Regions from separate parts of the Arthrobacter zhangbolii genome, predicted to be linked through region 1. Evidence: predicted binding sites of a transcription regulator. Region 1 holds the regulator's gene; the other holds the start of a gene.

Region 1 (3,399 bases):
AACGGAAGTCATAGATGGGCCAGTTCCGGTCCCGGGCGTGGCGGCGGAGCCGGGCGTCCGGATTGATGGCTACGGGATGGCCCACCAGGCTCAGCAGCGGCACGTCGTTATAGGAGTCGCTGTAGGCCCAGCAGTTCTGCAGATCCAGCCCTTCCTTCTCTGCCAGGGCCCGGACACCGGCAGCCTTCGCCGGGCCGTGCAGAAACTCGCCCACAAGGCGGCCGGTATACAGCCCGTCGGTGACCTCGCTGACCGTGCCCAGGGCGCCGGTGAGGTTCAGCCGGGAAGCGATGACGGAGGCAACCTCCACGGGTGTGCCGGTGACCAGCCAGACCGGCCGCCCGGACTTCATATGCTGTTCGGTCAGGGCACGGGTGCCGGGCCAGATCTTCGAGACAATCATCTCGTCATAGACCTCTTCGCCGAGCGTCCGGACATCTTCCGAGGACAGGCCGACGGCGAAGGCCAGCGCGGCATCCCGAACGGAATGGACGTCCTTCAGGTTCTCGCCCTGCAGGATGAAGCGCAGTTGTTTCCGGGCGAAGCCCGCGGCTTCGCGGAGGGTAAAGACTTTGCGCTGGTACATCTTGCGGCCGACGTGGAAAAGGCTTGCTCCGCGCATGAGCGTGTTGTCGACGTCGAAGAAGGCGGCCTCACCCGGTCTGCCTGCCGCGCCAGTGGTTCCGTTGGCTCGGACAGCAGTGGATCGGGGCATAATCCGAGTCTACGCAAAACGCGGCCCGAGCGCGGAAAAACGGGACTTTGGGGCTATTTTGGATTCATGAGTGAATCCGCAGCACCGGAAGTTGTCCTCCTGACCAGGCCGGGCTGCCACCTGTGCGAAGATGCCCGGCTGGTGCTTCAGCGTGTGGGGCAGGATCTGGGAGTTGCCTGGCAGGAGCGCAGCGCGGATGACGCGCCTGAACTGGCGGCCCGCTTTGGCGAAGAGATTCCCGTGCTCTTCATTGACGGCATCCAACGTGATTTCTGGACCATTGACGAGACGCGGCTGCGGCGCCTTTTGGAGGCGTGATGGATCCTGACGAGGCCCGTTCCGGCGAAGCCGCCGGGTTACAGCCCGTAGCAGCCGGCACTGGCAGGCCAGCGGCCGGCACGGCAGGGTCAAAAAGGCATATTCCGCCGGCTTCCCTGGCCCGCCTCACCATCTACCTGCGGGCCCTGTCCGTGATGCTGACCGACGGCATTGAGCGGGTTTCCTCGGAGGAACTCGCCGAAGCAGCTGGCGTGAATTCCCCGATGCTGCGTAAGGATCTGTCCTATCTGGGCTCCTACGGAACCAGAGGAGTTGGATATGACGTCTCCTACCTGAGTGGACAGATATCCGCTGCTCTGGGGCTGACTCTGAACTGGCGGGTGGCCATTGTCGGTGCCGGCAACCTTGGCCGCGCCCTGGCCGGGTACCCCGGGTTTGGCACACGGGGTTTCGAGGTGGTGGCCCTGTTCGACGCGGATCAGACGATGATCGGCCAGGAAGTCGGCGGGCTGAAGATCCGGCCGGTTTCCGCGCTGGAAGCGGAGCTCGAGAAGACCGAGGCGAATATGGCGGTTCTTTCGGTGCCTGCCGAGGTTGCGCAGGAGCTCTGTGACCGGTTGGTTGCCTCAGGAATTACCAGCATCCTCAGTTTTGCTCCCGTGGTGCTTCAGGCTCCCAAGAATGTCCAGATCCGCAAAGTGGACATGGCCACGGAGCTGCAGATCCTCGCCTATCACGCGCAGCGGGCCCAGGTATCGGAGATCGCATCGGATGCCCGCGCCCGCCTGGCACGCTAGCTGCTGCGGCGTATGCTGCCTGTCTGCAGGGTGCGCGGACGGAACCAGGGTGCCGCTCCCTTGGTGAACGTTGCCGCCGCCCCGGCCGCGGCGAGGCACGCCGCGGCGAGCTGCCATCCCGTGCCCAGGTTGATGCAGTACAAAAGCGCGACAGCGGCCAGCACGGCGGAGGCCACCCGCGCCCACCGGCGTTTGTCCCGGACCAAGGAGGCAAGCAGCATCGCAATCCCGAAAATCACCACTGCGTAGGCGACGTCCACGGCCGCAAGGATCCGGCCATACAGGGATGCGTTGAAGCCGTAGCGCTCCAACAGGCCTAGATACGGCGGCAGGGTGTCACTGCCCGGGAGCCGTGCAACGGCCGCCAGCGTGGCCATCAGGTTCATAATGCCCGCGCCGGCGATCAGGGCATACGCGGCAACTATGACCGGAACGGGGTTGCCGGTATGGGCCGGAAGCCTGCGTTGCAGGCTGCGCGCCACGGCAACGACCCGCGTCGATGCCGCGCTGGCGCCGGCATGAACCCGCGCGGCTCCGGCGCGGGCGGTGTTGGAGGTGCGGACGGCAGCTGTGTGGGCGCCGGCCTGGACGCGGACGGCTCCGGCGTGGACGTGGGTGGCGGTGGTGCGTGCGCCGGCTTGGACCCGGAGGGCTCCGGCGCGGGCGGTGTTGGAGGTGCGGACGGAGGCTGCGTGGGCGCCGTCCCGGACGCGGACGGCTCCGGCGTGGACGTGGTTGGCGGTGGTGCGTGCGCCGGCTTGGACCCGGAGGGCTCCGGCGCGGGCGGTGTTGGAGGTGCGGACGGAGGCTGCGTGGGCGCCGTCCCGGACGCGGACGGCTCCGGCGTGGACGTGGTTGGCGGTGGTGCGTGCGCCGGCCTGGACTTTAGCGGCTCCGGCGCGGGCGGTGTTGGAGGTGCGGACGGAGGCTGCGTGGGCACCGGCCTGGACCCGGACAGCTCCGGCGCGGGCGGTGTTGGAGGTGCGGACGGAGGCTGCGTGGGCGCCGTCCCGGACGCGGACGGCTCCGGCGTGGACGTGGTTGGCGGTGGTGCGTGCACCGGCCTGGACCCGGGCCGTCCCGGCCCGGGCGGTGCCGCGGCCCCACAGATACGCAGCACGCGCTCCCTCGCGGAACCACGCGTAGGCACTACCCAGCCCGGCCCCAACCCAGGTAAAAGCCGCATGCAGCCCGGTCCGGAACCAGGCGAAGGCTGAGCGCAGTCCCGCGCCGATCCAGACGAAAGCGGCCCCCAGGCCTGCACCAAACCAGAGGAATGCAGTGCGTGGTCCACCGGCCGGCCAATCCGGCAGTACAGGTTCAGTCCGCTCCGGAGCGGCAGGAGGCCGTTTTTCCCCATCTACCGGTGTCCGAAGGTGGAGCGGGCGCCTCACGGCCAGGACACCTTCCCGGTCGCGCGCGGGAAGAGCGGGAGGATCGTGCTGCTGCGGCGCGTGGGGGAGTGGGGTGTCCTCCGCCGGCGTCTGGGAGTTGGGTGCTTGAGGGTTCGGAAGCAGTGCGGCCATGGTCATCCTTCACAGCGGAACGGCGCCCTCCGGTGAACTTGGCTCTCACCGGGGGAGGACATAACGCTACGCGGGCATAACC
Region 2 (3,399 bases), 880 kb from region 1:
TCTTTGCCGCTTCCAGCGGGGTGGCGCCCTTGCCCAGTTCGGCGGTAATGGCGGCAGCGAGGGTGCAACCGGCGCCGCTGACAGCAACATCGCCCACCTTGGGTGCGCGCAGCACCTCCATGGTTTCACCGTCGTAGAACACGTCGACGGCGTCGTCGCCTTCCATCCGCACACCGCCCTTGGCCAGCACCACCGCGCCGCTGGCCTCGTGGATGCGCCGGGCCGCTTCCTTCAGGTCCTCAACGGTCTCGATGGAATCCATGCCGGAAAGGGACATGGATTCGAAGTGGTTGGGGGTCACGAAGGTTGCCAGCGGAAGGATCTGGGCCTTGAGTGCCTGGTCCGTGTCCAGGGCCGCGCCGGGTTCCTGGCCCTTGCAGATGAGAACCGGGTCCAGCACCAGGTTTTTCCAGTCCTGGGCCTGCAGTGCCTTGGCAACGACGTCGATGGTTGCCGGGGTGCCGAGCATGCCGATTTTGACGGTATCCAGGTCATAGGCCGTAGTAATGGCCTCGAGCTGGTCCGCGATGACCTGCGGATCCACCGGCACGAAGCGGTGGTTCCAGGAGTCCTTCGGGTCGAAGGACACGATGCAGGTCAGGGCCGTGATCCCGTAAACGCCCAGTTCCTGGAACGTCTTCAGATCGGCCTGGGCACCGGCACCGCCGGTGGCCTCGGAACCGGCAATGGTCAGCGTGACGGCCGGAGCTGTGGCCGCGGAAGAGTGTGTGTTTGCAGACATGGGTCCATCTTCCACCCAAAACGGGAGAAGCTGCCACCCGTCCGCTATGCGCTGACGGCACGCCGCCGGCGCGTGCCGTGACGGCACACCTGCCGCTGCCGCCGCCGTCGTTCGGTTACGGATCCCGGCGGATGCCGCGCAGCAGCGAGACCACGTCCTCCACGATGTTCCGGACCACGGGAAGCCGGGACAGGATAACGAGTTTGGCGATCAGCGGGGCAAGGTTCGCAGCCAGCCGGTGGGAGCGCCGCTGCCCGGGGGAATGGTCATAGACCCAGAACAGGCTGATGCCCATGTGGACAAGCCAGAGGAGTTCAGGCAGGTCATCGCGGATGGCCAGCGGCGGCTGCGGCCGGGCGCTGGTAACCGCCTGGCGGAAAAGGGCAATGGACTTCCCGCGTCCGACGGCGGCGTCGGCCTGGCGGTTCGGTGCCATGGCATCGCGCAGGAAGTGTGCGCCGAAGGCGTGGTAAGGCTCAAGGGTGGTCAGCCAGGTGCCCAGGATGACCGCGAGGTTCTCGCCGAGGTTCTGTCCCTCGCGGATCAGCGGCAGGGCCAGGGACCGGTGCTCATCCTGCAGTGAGCGGTACAGCTCGTGGATGAGGTCATCCTTGGAACGGAAATAGTAGTAGGCGTTGCCCACGGAGACGCCCGCCTCCAATGCGATGGTGCGCATGGTGGTTTTTTCGTAGCCCTGGCGAGTGAACAGGTGCAGCGCGGTGTCGATGAGGAGCCGGCGCGTCTGTTCGCTCTTGACGGTGACGGCCAATGATGCTCCCTTATGCAGTATTTCCAGCGTTCAGTAGACCACAGTTTTGAACACGTTCAAAAAGCGGTACCGGATGGGGAAATATACGCCGGAGCGGACGGGCGGCCGGACATGGCAGAATGGATGCGGCCCTGCGGGGCTGCCCGGGGCAGCGGGCACAGTGCTAATACAGCCGGCGGACGCCAGGCGAACCACTACCGAAACGGAAATGCCATGACTGCACAGCCACGGGCAGCTGCAAAAACCCCTGCAATCTACGCCTCCCGCGGGAGCTCCCAGTATGACCTGATCCTCACGCTGATGTGCGTGGTGATTGTCATTTCCAACATCGGCGCCAGCAAGGGCGTGCACTTTGACCTGCCGGGCGGTTTGGAGATTGTCACCGACGGCGGGTTTTTCCTGTTCCCGCTGGCATACATCCTCGGCGACGTGGTGTCCGAGGTGTACGGCTTTAAGGCTGCCCGCCGTGCGATCTTCACCGGATTTGGCATGGCGCTGCTCGCCGTCGTCAGTTTCGCGATCATCATTGCGCTGCCCGGTTTCGATGATGCCTACGGGCAGGAAAAGCAGGCCGCGCTGGAGGTGGCGCTGGGCCCGGTCTGGCAGATAGTGCTGGCCAGCCTGCTCGGGTTCCTTGCGGGCCAGCTGCTGAACTCGCTGGTGCTGGTGCGGATGAAGGAACGGTTCCGGGAAAAAGCCCTGGCCGGACGGCTGATGGCCTCCACCGGTGTGGGGGAGTTCGCGGACACCCTGATTTTCTGCGCCGTGGCGGCACCGGTGATCGGGATTACCGACGCCGCCGGGTTCCTGAACTACGTGATCTTCGGATTCCTTTACAAAACCCTGGTCGAGTTCCTGTTTGTGCCCGTCACCGCCGCCGTCATCAAGGTCATCAAGCGGCGTGAACCAACGTACGCCGCCCCTGAGCTGGAGCCCGCGGCCGGGCGCTAGGCTCCGAATACGGCTCTCCCGGGGCCTGCCCTGCCGGGGAGAAATCCGTCCCGTGATGTGCAAGGGTAGGGGAACGCACGCGTTTACCTTCACCGATACGGCGGGAGCAAAAGCATGAGCAACGGCATGAACACTGAAGAACCGGTTTCCAACCCCGGCGCCAAAGCAGCAGATGAAAACCTGGCAGGCACCCGGGATGAATTCAACGACGAGGTCACGAAGGCATTGATCGAGGAATCCCGCGAGGATTCCAGCCCCGGCGATACCGAGCGTGATTCCCAATCCGCCCTCGAAGAGGACGAAGACACCCTGGCAAAGCCGGACAATTCATAACCGCCGGATACCCCGGCTTTTTCGAATAATCCACAGGAGGACACAGTGCCCCAGGACAAAGATTTCGAACACAATGAGACCAAGGCTGAGGAACAGCTGCAGATAGTTGATCCGCCGGTTCCCGGACAGGACGAGGACGCAGAAAGCGGCCAGCAGCAGGCAGGCCACGCGGACGGTTCCCCGACGGGCGGCGCGGAGGATCCAGGCGCTGAACGGCAGAACCCGACGGATGAGCCGGACCAGGACAACGAGCCGCTGCCCCGGGCCTGGAACTAGCCTGCCGGGTAAACCCCGGTGCCAGGTGCTGCAGCGGCAGGGAACCTACGTGCCGCTGTAGTACTTGCCCAGGACCTCGGCCTTGAAGTCGAAGAACGTCCCGTCCTCAATGGACAGCCGGGCATCGTCCACCAGCTTCACGGTGAAGCGCTCATTGTGGATGGAGATCAGCGTGTGGGAGACCATCTCGTTGGCCTTGAACAGGTGCTGGATGTACGCCCGGGTGTAGTGGGTGCAGGTGTAGCAGTCGCAGCCGTCCACCAGCGGACCGAAGTCCTTCTTGTACTTCGCGTTGGAGAGGTTCTTGCGCCCGTACGGGGTGTAGAAG

Evidence for each region. Region 1 encodes Rex, which represses fermentation and respiration genes when NADH is low (regulators of the CRP and FNR family bind a similar motif). Its sites were predicted from a motif close to CTTGTGAANNNNTTCACAAG; they were not measured.
Region 2: MUK71_RS01770 (queuosine precursor transporter) is a predicted target of Rex. The motif match lies at 1,555-1,574, and genes of this name have one in related genera.

The regions. Positions count from the first base shown of each region.
Region 1 covers NZ_CP094984.1:2,938,492-2,941,890, reverse strand. The annotation lists gene MUK71_RS13695 (HAD family hydrolase) at 1-715, opposite strand, end outside; gene MUK71_RS13690 (glutaredoxin family protein) at 782-1,033, shown strand; gene MUK71_RS13685 (redox-sensing transcriptional repressor Rex) at 1,033-1,791, shown strand; gene MUK71_RS13680 (hypothetical protein) at 1,788-3,185, opposite strand.
Region 2 covers NZ_CP094984.1:349,867-353,265, forward strand. The annotation lists gene thiD (bifunctional hydroxymethylpyrimidine kinase/phosphomethylpyrimidine kinase) at 1-742, opposite strand, end outside; gene MUK71_RS01765 (TetR/AcrR family transcriptional regulator) at 858-1,511, opposite strand; gene MUK71_RS01770 (queuosine precursor transporter) at 1,725-2,462, shown strand; gene MUK71_RS01775 (hypothetical protein) at 2,577-2,795, shown strand; gene MUK71_RS01780 (hypothetical protein) at 2,841-3,071, shown strand; gene tgt (tRNA guanosine(34) transglycosylase Tgt) at 3,117-3,399, opposite strand, start outside.